Regions from separate parts of the Pseudoxanthomonas sp. Soil82 genome, predicted to be linked through region 2. Evidence: predicted binding sites of a transcription regulator. Region 2 holds the regulator's gene; each other region holds the start of a gene.
What was found. Region 2 encodes FliA, which starts transcription of late flagellar genes. Its sites were predicted from a motif close to TAAAGTTTNNCNNNCNNNGGCCGATAA; they were not measured.
Positions count from the first base shown of each region.

Region 1: the regulator FliA is predicted to act here: its motif matches at 2,364-2,390, upstream of ABKA19_RS04330 (GGDEF domain-containing protein).
Region 3: the regulator FliA is predicted to act here: its motif matches at 2,256-2,282, upstream of ABKA19_RS05495 (CheR family methyltransferase).

Region 1 is NZ_JBEAAK010000001.1:964,377-968,609, forward strand. Features, by position in the region: gene ABKA19_RS04320 (transglutaminase-like domain-containing protein) at 1-304, opposite strand, end outside; gene ABKA19_RS04325 (cupin domain-containing protein) at 473-826, shown strand; gene ABKA19_RS04330 (GGDEF domain-containing protein) at 845-2,299, opposite strand; gene ABKA19_RS04335 (hypothetical protein) at 2,520-2,957, shown strand; gene ABKA19_RS04340 (DUF1993 domain-containing protein) at 3,037-3,549, shown strand; gene ABKA19_RS04345 (OsmC family protein) at 3,630-4,163, shown strand.
Region 2 is NZ_JBEAAK010000003.1:192,294-196,526, forward strand. Features, by position in the region: gene flhF (flagellar biosynthesis GTPase FlhF) at 1-1,183, shown strand, start outside; gene ABKA19_RS09860 (P-loop NTPase) at 1,170-2,051, shown strand; gene ABKA19_RS09865 (RNA polymerase sigma factor FliA) at 2,048-2,791, shown strand; gene cheY (chemotaxis response regulator CheY) at 2,841-3,233, shown strand; gene ABKA19_RS09875 (protein phosphatase CheZ) at 3,230-3,853, shown strand; gene ABKA19_RS09880 (chemotaxis protein CheA) at 3,867-4,233, shown strand, end outside.
Region 3 is NZ_JBEAAK010000002.1:2,790-7,022, forward strand. Features, by position in the region: gene ABKA19_RS05490 (methyl-accepting chemotaxis protein) at 1-1,922, shown strand, start outside; gene ABKA19_RS05495 (CheR family methyltransferase) at 2,327-3,193, shown strand; gene cheD (chemoreceptor glutamine deamidase CheD) at 3,190-3,783, shown strand; gene ABKA19_RS05505 (protein-glutamate methylesterase/protein-glutamine glutaminase) at 3,783-4,233, shown strand, end outside.

The DNA.
Region 1 (4,233 bases), on a different contig from region 2:
GCGTGTCCTCCGGCAACGCCTCGACCGGAACCTGCATCGCATCGGGCTGCTGCCGGTCCGGCAGGCCGGAATCGCGCACCACCGCATCGGTGGCCAGGACCAGCAGCCCCGCCGGGGCGTGCAGGCGCACGCAGGTGTTGCCGAACTCGTCGCGGTAGCGGCGCAGCGGCACCGCCGGGTCGGTGTGCAGCGGCACCGAGGCGACCACGTCGCCGGCGCGCGAGCCATGGATGTCGAGCATCACCACCATCGGCGTCGGCTGCACGAAGCGGTAGGCGATCTCGAAGCCGAGCCGGATCAGCATCGGACGTGTCCTGCGGTGACGGGAGGGATGCGCACAGTGGCGCGCGCGCGTGCAAGGCGCCGTGAAGCCGGCGCCATGAAACTGTCGCGTTCAGCTGCATGGATACGCGCGGTTCACGCGGTGCTGGCGATCGTCGAGACCACGGCCGGCACGCGGAGGAGCAGGAACATGCAGCATCGACGCTTGCGATTCGGCCGCGGCTTCCGCGTGCTGTTCGACCGGCGCGGCGTGCAGGCCGCGCAGATGGCGATCGCGCCGGGCGGCAGCGAAGGCGGGCCGGACAACCGCCATCGCGGCGCCGAGCAGTGGCTCTACGTGGTGTCCGGAACGGGCATGGCGATCATCGAGGGCACGCGCCGCGCGCTGGGCGCCGGCAGCCTGCTGCTGATCGAGCGCGGCGAGGCGCACGAGATCCGCAACACCGGCCGCACGCCGTTGAAGACGGTCAACTTCTACTCGCCGCCCGCGTACACACAGGACGGCGACGAACGCCCGGCCGGGCGGCCGCCGCGGCGTCGCTGACCGGCCTGCCCACCCGGCTCAGTGGGCGACGCTGACCCGGTTGCGGCCGTCGCGCTTGGCCTGGTACATCGCGCGGTCGGCGCGTCGCAGCAGGTGGTCGCGGTCTTCGCCGAGCTGGCGCACGGCGACGCCGGCGCTGAACGCGAACGCGATGCGCTGGCCCTCGTGCACCGCCGGTTCGGCCGCCAGGCGCTTCTGCAGGCGCTGGACCACCGCCTGCGCCTCGGCCAGCGGCGTGCCCGGCAGCAGCAGTACGAACTCCTCGCCGCCGTGGCGGCAGATCGCATCGCCAGCGCGCAGCGTGGCCTGGGCCAGGCTGACCAGGTGGCGCAGCGCCACGTCGCCGCCGGCATGGCCGTGGCGCGCGTTGAGCCGGCTGAACTCGTCCAGGTCGATCACCGCCAGCGACAGCGGGTGCGCCTCGCGCTCGGCGCGCACCGACTCGCGCGCGTATTCCTCCTCGAACCCGCGCCGGTTGAGCGCGCCGGTGAGCGGATCGCTGCGCAGCAGGTCGCCGACGTCGCGCAGGCGCGCCTCCAGTTCGCGGATCCGGCTTTCGGCCGCGTCGACTTCGGCGCGCGCGGCCAGTAGCTGCTCGCGCGACTGCAACGCCTGCGCCTGCAGACGCGCGGTGTCGTCAAGCACGTCCTCCAGGCCGTGGCCGAGGTCGGCGATGGTGCGCGCCTGCCGGATCGCCTGCATGTGCACTTCCAGCCGCGACTGGAACTCGCCGGTGCTGGCGGCCATGCCGTCCAGGCGCTCGACGAAGGACACCATCATCACCCGCATCGCATCCTTGGACTGGTCGATGCCCTGCTTCAGCAGGCCCTGCTGGTAGGCCAGCTCGCGCAACCCCTGGCGGGTGGCCTCCAGGGTCTGGCGGTCGGGATTGCCGGCCAGCAGCTCGCGCACCACCGCGACCTGGCCGCGCAGCCAGCTGCCGTCGTCAAGCAGCTCGAACAGGTTCTCCAGCAGCAGGTCGAACAGGCCCAGCAGCAGCGCCTGCTGTTCGGCGGTCTCGCCGGCGTGCACGCCGACCTGGTGGCACAGCTCGCGCACGCGCAGCGCCAGCGGCGCCAGGTCGCTGCCGGGCCGCCACTGCTTCAGCTCGCTGCCCAGCGCGGTGGATTCGTCGGCCAGCGCCGGCAGCGGCTGCAGCAGCGAGGCCAGGGCTACGCCCACGGCCTGTCGCAGCAGCTCGCGCAGCTGGTCGGACTCGGCCATCGCGCCGCTGTCCAGGCTGCGGGCGAAATCCTGCAGGTATTTGTCCAGGAACTGCTGCAGCAGGCGCTGGTAGCTGCGCCAGTCCTCGCCGCGCGCGGCCGACTGCAGGCGCTTGCCGAGCCCGCCCAGTTCCCCGGGCAGGGCGGCCATGCCGTCGGCGAAGGCGGGCAGCACCGCGAGCGGCCCGGTGTCGGCCAGGGCCGGCCCCGGATCACGCAGGGAGGCGGTGAAGCGGCGATCGATGGACATCAGGGGCTCCGGGTGGATCGGCTCGCATGCGGGCGGCCGGGCGGGATCACGGGGGGTCGTCGGGTTAGCGGCCGTCGCCGGCCGGGGTTTAGCGGTGCGGCCGCGGCGGCCGGCGATCCATCGGTGCCCGTGGGCCCGGACGCCCCCCCGGCACTGCCCGGCCGGGGGAGGGAGGCGTACGCTCTGCGGCGCGGCACAGGCGCCGCGAGGGGAGGAGCTCATGCAGACGCAGTCCGGGCCCGTGCGGCCCAAGGCTTACTGGTGGGTGGCGATACTGGCGCTGGTGTGGAACCTGCTCGGCCTGGCGATGTTCGTCATGCAGGTGACCATGGACGAAGCGCGGCTGGCGACGCTGCCGGAGGTCGACCGGCAGATCTTCCTGGCCACGCCGGCCTGGTTGAACGCGATGTTCGGGATCGGGGTCATCGGCGGGGTGCTCGGTGCGCTGGGCCTGCTGCTGCGCCGGCGCTGGGCGGTGCCGCTGTTCGCGGTCTCGCTGCTGGCGGTGGTGTTGCAGATGGCCGGTGCCTATGCGCTGACCCCGGCCTGGCAGGCCTACGGTCCGGCGGGGCTGGCGATGCCGGTGCTGGTGCTGGTCATCGCGGCGGGATTGTGGGTATATGCCGGGCGCTGCCGCGCGGGTGGCTGGTTGCGCTGATGCCTGGATGCGGTGATCCACCCGGTGCGCCGGCCTGCCCGGCCGGCGCACCTTCCCTTTCCGGTTTGCGGACTCCTGCATGACCACGACGATCTCGATGTACGGCGCCTCCATCCCCGCCTTCGTGCGCGCCCTGCGCAACCTGCGCCGGGTGCTCGAACTGGGCGAGGCGCACGCGATCGAACGCGGCTTCGACCCGGCCGTGCTGCTGCAGTCGCGTCTGGCCCCGGACATGCGCCCGCTGCTGGGCCAGGTGCAGATGGCCAGCGACACCGCCAAGAACGGCGCCGCGCGCCTGGCCGGGGTCGAAGCACCGGTGTTCGCCGACGACGAGAGCGATTTCGCCGGCCTCCATGCGCGGCTGGACCGCGCCATCGCCTACCTGGGCACGTTCGAGCCCGCGCAGATCGACGGCGCCGAGACCCGCCCGGTGGTGCTGCGGACCCCCGGCGGCGAATACGCCTTCGAAGGCCTGGGCTACCTCACCGGCTTCGCCCTGCCCAACCTGTATTTCCACGTCACCACCGCCTACGCGATCCTGCGCCACAACGGGGTGCCGCTGGGCAAGCTGGATTACCTGGGCCGCAGCTGACGGCCGCCCGCCGGGGGCAGGCATGGGCCTGCATGATGCCGGGCGGTCTTGTCGGAGTTGCGGTGCGAGGATTGCCTGCAATGGCAGTCTTCGCCAGGAGTGAGGTGCGCTTGGCGTGCCTCGCAACTCAACCAGCCGAACTGGCTTCGCCATTCGGCTCATCTCGGTCATTAGGCCGCCGGAACGGAGGGTTGCACGTGGAGATCTCCGCGCAGGTCCGGAACGAGCCGGGTCAGAACGCCGTAAGTGTCTCCACTGCCGGCTCTGCCAAGTCGCTGGACGTTCCCTCGAAAGAATCGGGCCCCGGTAGTTCCGTGAATGGCGGCGAGCTCCTGATGCTCGCCCTCGCCACTTGCTACTGCAATGACCTGTATCGCGAGGCACAGCGCCTCGGCATCGCCATAACCGGGTGTGAAGTAATTGCCTCGGCGCGGTTCGAAGCTGTAGGCCTGCCTGCGGAGTCGGTCACATACTCGGCGAGGGTGGACTCTTCCGCTTCGGAGGAAGAAATCGAGTTCCTGCTGTCCGAGACCGATCGGCTTGCGGAGATACACAACACACTTCGCTCGGGTTGTAGGGTGCAACGGGTCGCGTGGCATGGGCCCGCGGCCTGACGGTCAGGCCAAGCCGACGCAGCGTTCCGGTTCGGTGGATACCCTGGCCCAGCCATGGGGGTGTCTCATC
Region 2 (4,233 bases):
TCCCTTCCTCGACAACCTGCCGCCGGCACCGGCGGTGCCGCAGCCGGCGCCCGCGCCGCGCATGACCCCGGATTTCGCCGCGGCCATGGCGGCCGCGCTGGCCACGCCGGCCGCGGCGCCGGTCGCCGCGCAGGCGTCGGCGCCGGAACCGGCACAGCCGACGATGGCGGTGGCGGCGCGTGCGGCCGACGCCGGTGAACCCGCACCGGCCACGGCGCCGGCCAGATCCGAACCGGCCCACCTGTCCGCGGTGCCCGCGTCCCCGGCGCCGGCCAACGACGAACAGCTCGTGGCCATGCGCGAGGAGCTGGCGCAGATGCGGCAGATGATCGAGCGCGAAATGCACCGCCTCACCGACGAACGCCTGCGCGGCTCGGCGGTACGCCTGCAGGCGATGGAGCTGATGGAGGACTACGGCTTCGACGCCGGCATCACCCGCGACACCGTGCTGCAGCTGCCGGCCGACACGCCCCCGCATCGCGGCCGCGGCCTGATGCTGGGCCTGATCTCGCGGCGGCTGCCGGTGTGCCCGGCCGACCCGCTGGAGCAGGGCGGCGTGATCGCCCTGGTCGGTCCGACCGGCGCCGGCAAGACCACCACCATCGCCAAGCTGGCCGCCCGCTACGCCGCCGAGCACGGCGCGCGCAACGTCGCCCTGGTGACCACCGACACCGCCCGCATCGGCGGTCGCGAACAGCTCTACAGCTACGGCCGCCAGCTGGGCGTGGCGGTGCACGAAGCCGATAGCGACGCGGCCCTGATCGGCCTGCTGCAGCGCCTCCAGGACTACCGGCTGGTGCTGGTGGATACCGCCGGCCTGGGCCAGCGCGACCGCGCCCTGGCCAACCAGCTCCACTGGCTGCGCGCCGCGCGCGAGGTCCGCACCCTGCTGGTGCTGCCGGCCAACTCGCACTACGCCGACCTGGACGAGGTCGTGCGCCGCTTCGGCCCGGCCAAGCCGCAGGGCGTGGTCCTGACCAAGCTGGACGAGACCGGCCGCCTGGGCAGCGCCCTGTCGGTGGTGGTCGACCACCAGCTGCCGCTGACCTGGGTGACCGACGGCCAGCGCGTTCCCGACGACCTCCACCGCGCCAATGCCGCCAGCCTGGTCCTTCGCCTTGAAGATCTGCGCCGCGCGGCCGATAAGCCGAACATCCCGGAGCACGACCATGCCGCCGCGTGAGTACCCGCCCTTGAGCCTGAACACCGCCAACCCGAGCCTGGCCCCCGTCCGCAGCATCGCCGTCACCGGCGGCAAGGGTGGCGTGGGCAAGACCAACCTGTCGGTCAACCTGGCCGCCTCGCTGGCCGGCCTGGGCAAGCGCACGCTCCTGCTCGACGCCGACCTGGGCCTGGCCAACGTCGACGTGCTGCTGGGGCTGTCGCCGCAGAACACCCTGGCCGACCTGGTCTCCGGCCGCTGCGAGCTGGACGAGGTCATCCTCGAAGGCCCGAACGGCATGCTGGTGGTGCCCGCCGCCTCCGGCCGCCGGCACATGGCCGAACTGCAGCCGGCCCAGCACGTGGGCCTGGTCAACGTCTTCAACGAGCTGCAGCGCGACCTGGACATCCTCATCGTCGACACCGCCGCCGGCATCACCGACAGCGTGCTGACCTTCTGCCAGGCCGCGCAGGACGCGGTGGTGGTGGTCTGCGACGAGCCGGCCTCGATCACCGACGCCTACGCCCTGATCAAGGTCCTCTCGCGCGAGCGCGGCGTGGACCGGGTGCAGGTGGTGGCCAACATGGTGCGCAGCCCGGCCGAGGGCCGCGGCCTCTACGACAAGCTATCGCGCGTGTGCGAGCGCTTCCTCGGCGATGTCTCGCTCAACTTCCTCGGCGCGGTGCCGCAGTGCGACTGGCTGCGGATGGCGGTGCAGCGCCAGCAGGCCGTCGCCACCGCCTACCCGGCCAGCCCCTCGGCCCGCGCCATCGCCGAGATCGCCCGCCGCGCGGCGCGCTGGGAAGCCCCGGCCAGCCCGCGCGGCAACATCGAATTCTTCGTCGACCGCCTGCTCGCGCAGGGCGTGCGGCAGGGAGCGGCGGCATGAACGCCCTGGCCGAATACCGCGCGGTCCAGCGCAGCGTGGCCGACGACGCCGTCGCCCGCCATGCCGACCTGGTGCGCCGCATCGCCCACCACCTGGCGGCGCGCCTGCCGGCCAGCGTGGAGGTCGACGACCTGATCCAGGCCGGCATGATCGGCCTGATCGAGGCCTCGCGCAGCTACGACCCCGACCAGGGCGCCTCGTTCGAGACCTACGCCTCGATCCGCATCCGCGGTTCGATGATCGACGAGATCCGCCGCGGCGACTGGGTGCCGCGCTCGGTGCACCGCCGCGCCCGCGACGCCGCCGCCGCGGTGCGCCAGATCGAGCAGGCCACCGGCCGCGCCGCCAGCCCGCAGGAAGTGGCCGCGCACCTGGAGATGCCGCTGCCCGAGTACCTGCGCCTGCTCGAGGACGCCTCGCGCGGCCAGGTGCTGAGCCTGGACTCGCACGTGGAGGACCACGGCGAGGTGACCATCCACAGCGGCGGCATGACCCCGCAGCAGGTCCTGGAACGCAGCGACTTCGGCCGCGAGCTGGCCGCGGCCATCGGCCTGCTGCCCGAGCGCGAGCAGCTGGTGCTGTCGCTGTACTACGAGCAGGAGCTGAACCTCAAGGAGATCGGCGCGGTGCTCGGGGTCAGCGAGTCGCGCGTGTGCCAGATCCACGGCCAGGCCGTGCTGCGCCTGCGCGGCCGCCTGGGCCAGTACGAATCGCGCGACGCCGGGCTGGAAGACGAATAGCCGGCGCCTCCCACCCGCTACACCGCACCACCCTGAAACGGAGCAAGAAGTGAACAAGAACATGCGCATCCTGATCGTGGACGACTTCTCGACGATGCGTCGCATCGTCAAGAACCTGCTCAACGATCTGGGCTACACCAACACCGCCGAGGCCGACGACGGCCACACGGCCCTGGCCGCGTTGCGCTCGGCTCCGTTCGATTTCGTGGTCACCGACTGGAACATGCCCGGCATGACCGGCATCGACCTGCTGCGCTCGATCCGCGCAGACGAAAAGCTCAAGACCCTGCCGGTGCTGATGGTCACCGCCGAGGCCAAGCGCGAACAGATCATCGAGGCCGCGCAGAACGGCGTGAACGGCTACATCATCAAGCCGTTCACCGCGCAGACCCTGGAAGAGAAGCTGGGCAAGATCTTCGAACGCCTGGCGGCCACCGCATGAGCGCGGTGGCCGTGTCCCCCGAACGCGCCGCGCTGATCCAGCGCCTGCACGAGGCCCTGGATGCGCTCGAGCGCGGCGACGAGACCTCCATGCGCGCGGTGATCGACGCGCTCGCCTCCGCCCGCACCCGGCCGCTGGTGCAGGGCCTGGGCCGGCTGGCGCGCGAACTGAGCCAGGCCCTGGGCGAACTGCCGCGCACGCCCGAGGAGGACGGCCGCCCGGTCGAGCTCGACGATGCCTGCGCGCGCCTGGACCACGTGGTGGCGGTGACCGAACAGGCCACCCACCGCACCCTGGACCTGGCCGACCAGTGCCGCGACCTGCTCGAGAGCGTGCGCATCGAGGGCGTCTCCGCGCGCCAGGACGAAGTGCTGGACAGGATCCGCCACAACCTCACCGAGATCGGCCTGACCCAGAGCTACCAGGACCTCACCGGGCAGATCATCCGCCGGGTGGCCGGCATCGTGCGCAAGGTGCACGAGGGCTTCGGCGCGCTCGGGCTGCCGCCGCGAGAGGAAACCCCCGGCCCGGCGCTGGCCGGCCCCGCCGTGCACGGCCTGGACCGCCACGCGGTGACCCAGGTCGACGCCGACGCGCTGCTGGCCGACCTGGGCCTGTAACGAGACCCATGCCATGAGCGGAGTGACCGCGGAGATCGCGGCTGATTTCATCGTCGAGGCCCAGGAGATCCTGGACCGCCTCGGCGAGCAGCTGGTCGCGCTGGAACATGCGCCGGACGACCGCGACCAGCTCAACGCGGTGTTCCGCGGCTTCCACACCCTGAAGGGCGGCGCCGGCTTCCTCAGCATCACCCCGATGGTGGAACTGTGCCACGCCGCCGAGGAGACGCTCGGCAGCGTGCGCGCTGGCCAGGCCGCGCTCGAGGCGCAGCACTTCGACGCCGCGCAGCGATCGCTCGACTGGCTGCAGGCCATGCTCGATGCGGTCGGCGCCGGAACCGAACCGGCGCACGCGCCGGCCGAGCTGATCGCGCAGTTCA
Region 3 (4,233 bases), on a different contig from region 2:
TGGACACCTTCCTGGGCGAGACCGCGCAGCTGCATGAGGGCGCTTACGCCCTGGTCGGCGAGATGATCAAGCGCGCCGACGAACAGGCCAATGCGGCCGGCGCGAAGGCCGGTTCGGCCTACGCCGCCTCCGGGTCGCTGATCGTGATCATGCTGCTGGCGGGCATCGGCGGCGGCCTGGCGATTGCCTGGCTGCTGGCCCGCGGCCTGACCGGCTCGATGCGCGAAGCGGTGGCGGTGGCCAACGACGTGGCCGGCGGCAAGCTGGACAGCCGGATCGACACTTCCCGCCAGGACGAGATCGGCGACCTGCTGCGCGCCATGCAGCGCATGCAGCACGACCTGCGCGAGCGCACCGAACGCGACCAGAAGGTGGCCAGCGAGAACCTGCGCATCCGCACCGCGCTGGAGAGCTCCACCACCGGCCTGATCATCACCGACCGCGACCTGGACGTGGTCTACACCAACCCCGCGCTGCGGCACATGCTCGACGGCTACGCGGCGCAGATCGCCGAAGCCCTGCCGGGCATCGATCCGGAGCGGCCGCTGGTGGGCCAGCCGATCTCCGTGCTCGAGCACGGCGGCAAGGTCGACCCGGCGTTCCTCCAGCAGCTCGAGAAGGAAGGCCGCGGCCAGCGCGAGGTGCGCTACGGAGAAGTGGTATTCGCCCAGAGCATCTCGGTGATCCGCGACGCCGACGGCGAGAACGTGGGTACGGTCTGCGAGTGGCGCGACCGCACCAGCGAGATGCACGTGGAGCAGGAGGTGGCCCGCATCGTCGAGGCCGCCGCCGCCGGCGACCTGTCCGGCCGCGTGGGTACCGAAGGCAAGCACGGCTTCCTGCTGCAGCTGGCCGAACAGCTGAACACGCTGCTGGACGCCAATGCTGTCAGCCTGTCCGAGGTCTCGCGCCTGCTGACCGCGCTGTCGCAGGGCGACCTGACCACGCGCATGGACGGTGACTTCCACGGCGTGTTCGCCCGCATGCGCGACGACGCCAACGCCACCGTCGCCCAGCTCACCTCCATCGTCTCGCGCATCCAGGGCGCCTCCTCGGCCATCTCCACCGCCTCCACCGAGATCGCCTCCGGCAACAACGACCTGTCCCGCCGCACCGAACAGCAGGCCGCCAACCTGGAAGAGACCGCCGCCTCGATGGAGGAACTCACCTCCACCGTCAAGCAGAACGCCGACCACGCCCGCCAGGCCAACCAGCTGGCCATCGGCGCGGCCTCCGTCGCCTCCCAGGGCGGCCAGGTCGTCGGCCAGGTCGTCACCACCATGGCCGACATCCAGGCCTCCTCGCGCAAGATCGCCGACATCATCTCGGTCATCGACGGCATCGCCTTCCAGACCAACATCCTGGCGCTCAACGCCGCGGTGGAAGCAGCGCGTGCCGGCGAACAGGGCCGCGGCTTCGCCGTGGTCGCCACCGAGGTGCGCTCGCTGGCCCAGCGCAGCGCCACCGCGGCCAAGGAGATCAAGTCGCTGATCGAGGACTCCACCGGCCGGGTTGCCGATGGCGCCGCGCTGGCCGAGCAGGCCGGCAAGACCATGGGCGAGATCGTGGCCTCGGTGCAGCGGGTGACCGACATCATGGCCGAGATCTCCGCCGCCTCGCAGGAGCAGGCCGCCGGCATCGAGCAGGTCAACCAGACCATCGTGCAGATGGACGAGACCACCCAGCAGAACGCGGCCCTGGTCGAGGAGGCCACCGCCGCCGCCCGCGCCATGGAGGAGCAGTCCGCCAGCCTGGCCCAGGCCATCGCCGTGTTCCGCATCGAGGGCGGCCGCAGCGCGGCGCCGGTGCAGGCGACGCCGGCACCGGTACCGTTCCCCGCGCGCAAGGCCGCCGCACGCGCGCCGCGCGCGACCGGCAATGCCGCCACCGTGATCAACGAGGCCGACTGGGCCGAGTTCTGATCGGCAACGCCTGTGACCCCGAAAAGCCCCGGCACCCGCCGGGGCTTTTTTCTTCACCACGTGCAATCGCCGGTCGGGTGCTTGTTTCGGAGTAGCTGGCTGAAGCGCTGGCACCTTCCGGGGCCGCCGCACCCAAGGGTGATGGCCCACCCTTCGGGACGACATCCTGCCTTTACGAAGGGCCGTGGCACATCCATGTGCCACTTGAGCCATCACCCTTGGGTACGGCGTCCCTGGCAATCGTCGGGGTTGTGGCTTCGATCGGGGAAAGCGGCAAGCGCCACGCCCCGTTTCCTGCCGCGCGCGGATCGGGGGCACCGCACCGGGCGCCCATCAACTTCGGTCGTGCCGCGCCGATATCCCTGGTGGGACAGAACCCTACCTCCGCCCATGCCGGAACCCAGATGAGCGCCACCCACCTGCCGCACCCGCCGACGGACCAGAGGGAGTTCCCCTTCTCCGACCGCGATTTCCGCCGCGTCTGCCAGATGATCCACGCACGCGCCGGCATCGCCCTGGCGCCGGGCAAGCGGGACATGGTTTACGGCCGCCTCTCGCGGCGCCTGCGCGCGCTGGACCTGCACGATTTCGGCGAGTACCTCGACCAGCTCGACGCCGACCCCGACGGCGCGGAGTGGCAGGCCTTCACCAACGCGCTGACCACCAACCTGACGGCGTTCTTCCGCGAACCGCACCACTTCGAGCGGCTCGACGCCCAGCTGCAGGAGCTCGGGCGCGGCCAGGGCACCATCCGCCTCTGGTCGTGCGCCGCATCCACCGGCGAGGAGCCGTACTCGATGGCGATCACCGCCTGCGAGGCGTTCGGCACGCTGGCGCCGCCCGTGCGCATCCTCGCCACCGACATCGACACCCAGGTCCTGGCCACCGCCCAGCGGGGCGTCTACGCCATCGATCGCATCTCCGGCCTGGACGAGGACCTGCGCAAGCGCTACTTCCAGCGCGGCACCGGCCCCAACGAAGGGCGCTGCCGGGTCAACCCGGCCCTGCAGGCGCTGGTCGAGTTCCGGCCGTTGAACCTGCTTCAGCCGCGCTACGACGTGGGCGGCCCGTTCGCGGCGATCTTCTGCCGCAACGTGATGATCTACTTCGACAAGCCCACCCAGCGCGCCATCCTCTCGCGGCTGCTGCCGCAGATGGACGCGGCCAGCCTGCTCTACACCGGGCACTCGGAGAACTACCTGCATGCGGCCGACCTGATCCAGCCCTGCGGGCGCACGCTGTACCGCCGCAACCCGGCGGCGCGCGCATGAACGTCGCACTGCAGGCCGACGAGGTGATGCGCTACCGCGACCCGCAGTTCAAGGTCCCGGCGGCCAAGCTTCTTCCCACCCAGTACCTGGTGGTCGACGACGGCACCGCCCTGGTCACCGTGCTCGGCTCCTGCGTGGCCGCGTGCATCCGCGACCCGATGCTGCAGCTCGGCGGCATGAACCACTTCCTGCTGCCCGACGGCAACACCGGCGACGGCGCGCCGGCGCGCTACGGCAGCTATGCGATGGAGGTGCTGATCAACGAGCTGCTCAAGCGCGGCGCCAGCCGCAAGCGGCTGGAGGCCAAGGTCTTCGGTGGCGCCAACGTGCTCAAGGGCTTCACCAGCAACCCGGTGGGCACGCGCAACGCCGACTTCGTGCTGGCCTACCTGGCCGCCGAGCGCATCCCGGTGGTGGCCGAGGACCTTCGCGGAATCCACCCGCGCAAGGTGTTCTTCTTCCCGCAGACCGGCAAGGTCATGGTCAACCGCATGCCGCATGCGCACGACGCCGAGGTCGCCGCCACCGAGTCGGCGATCCGCTCGCGGCTGTCGCGCACCCCGGTCAGCGGCGGCGTGGAGCTGTTCTGATGGACAGGATCAAGGTACTGGTGGTCGACGACTCGGCGGTGGTCCGGCAGATCCTGACCGAGCTGCTCGGCAGCGATCCGCAGATCGAGGTGGTTGGTGCGGCCGCCGATCCGCTGCTGGCGCGCGAGAAGATCAAGCGGCTCAATCCCGACGTGCTGACCCTGGACGTGGAGATGCCGCGCATGGACGGCCTGGCGTTCCTGGAGCACATCATGCGGCTGCGGCCGATGCCGGTGCTGATGGTGTCCTCGCTGACCGAGCGCGGCGCCGACATCACCCTGCAGGCGCTGGCGCTGGGCGCAGTGGACTTCGTCACCAAGCCCAAGCTCGACGTGGCCCGCGGGCTGGGCGATTACGCGTCGGAGATCGTCGCCAAGGTCAAGGCGGCCGCGCGCGCCCGGGTGCAGCCGCTGGCCCGTCCGGCACAGCGGCTGGAAGCGGCGGCCGCGC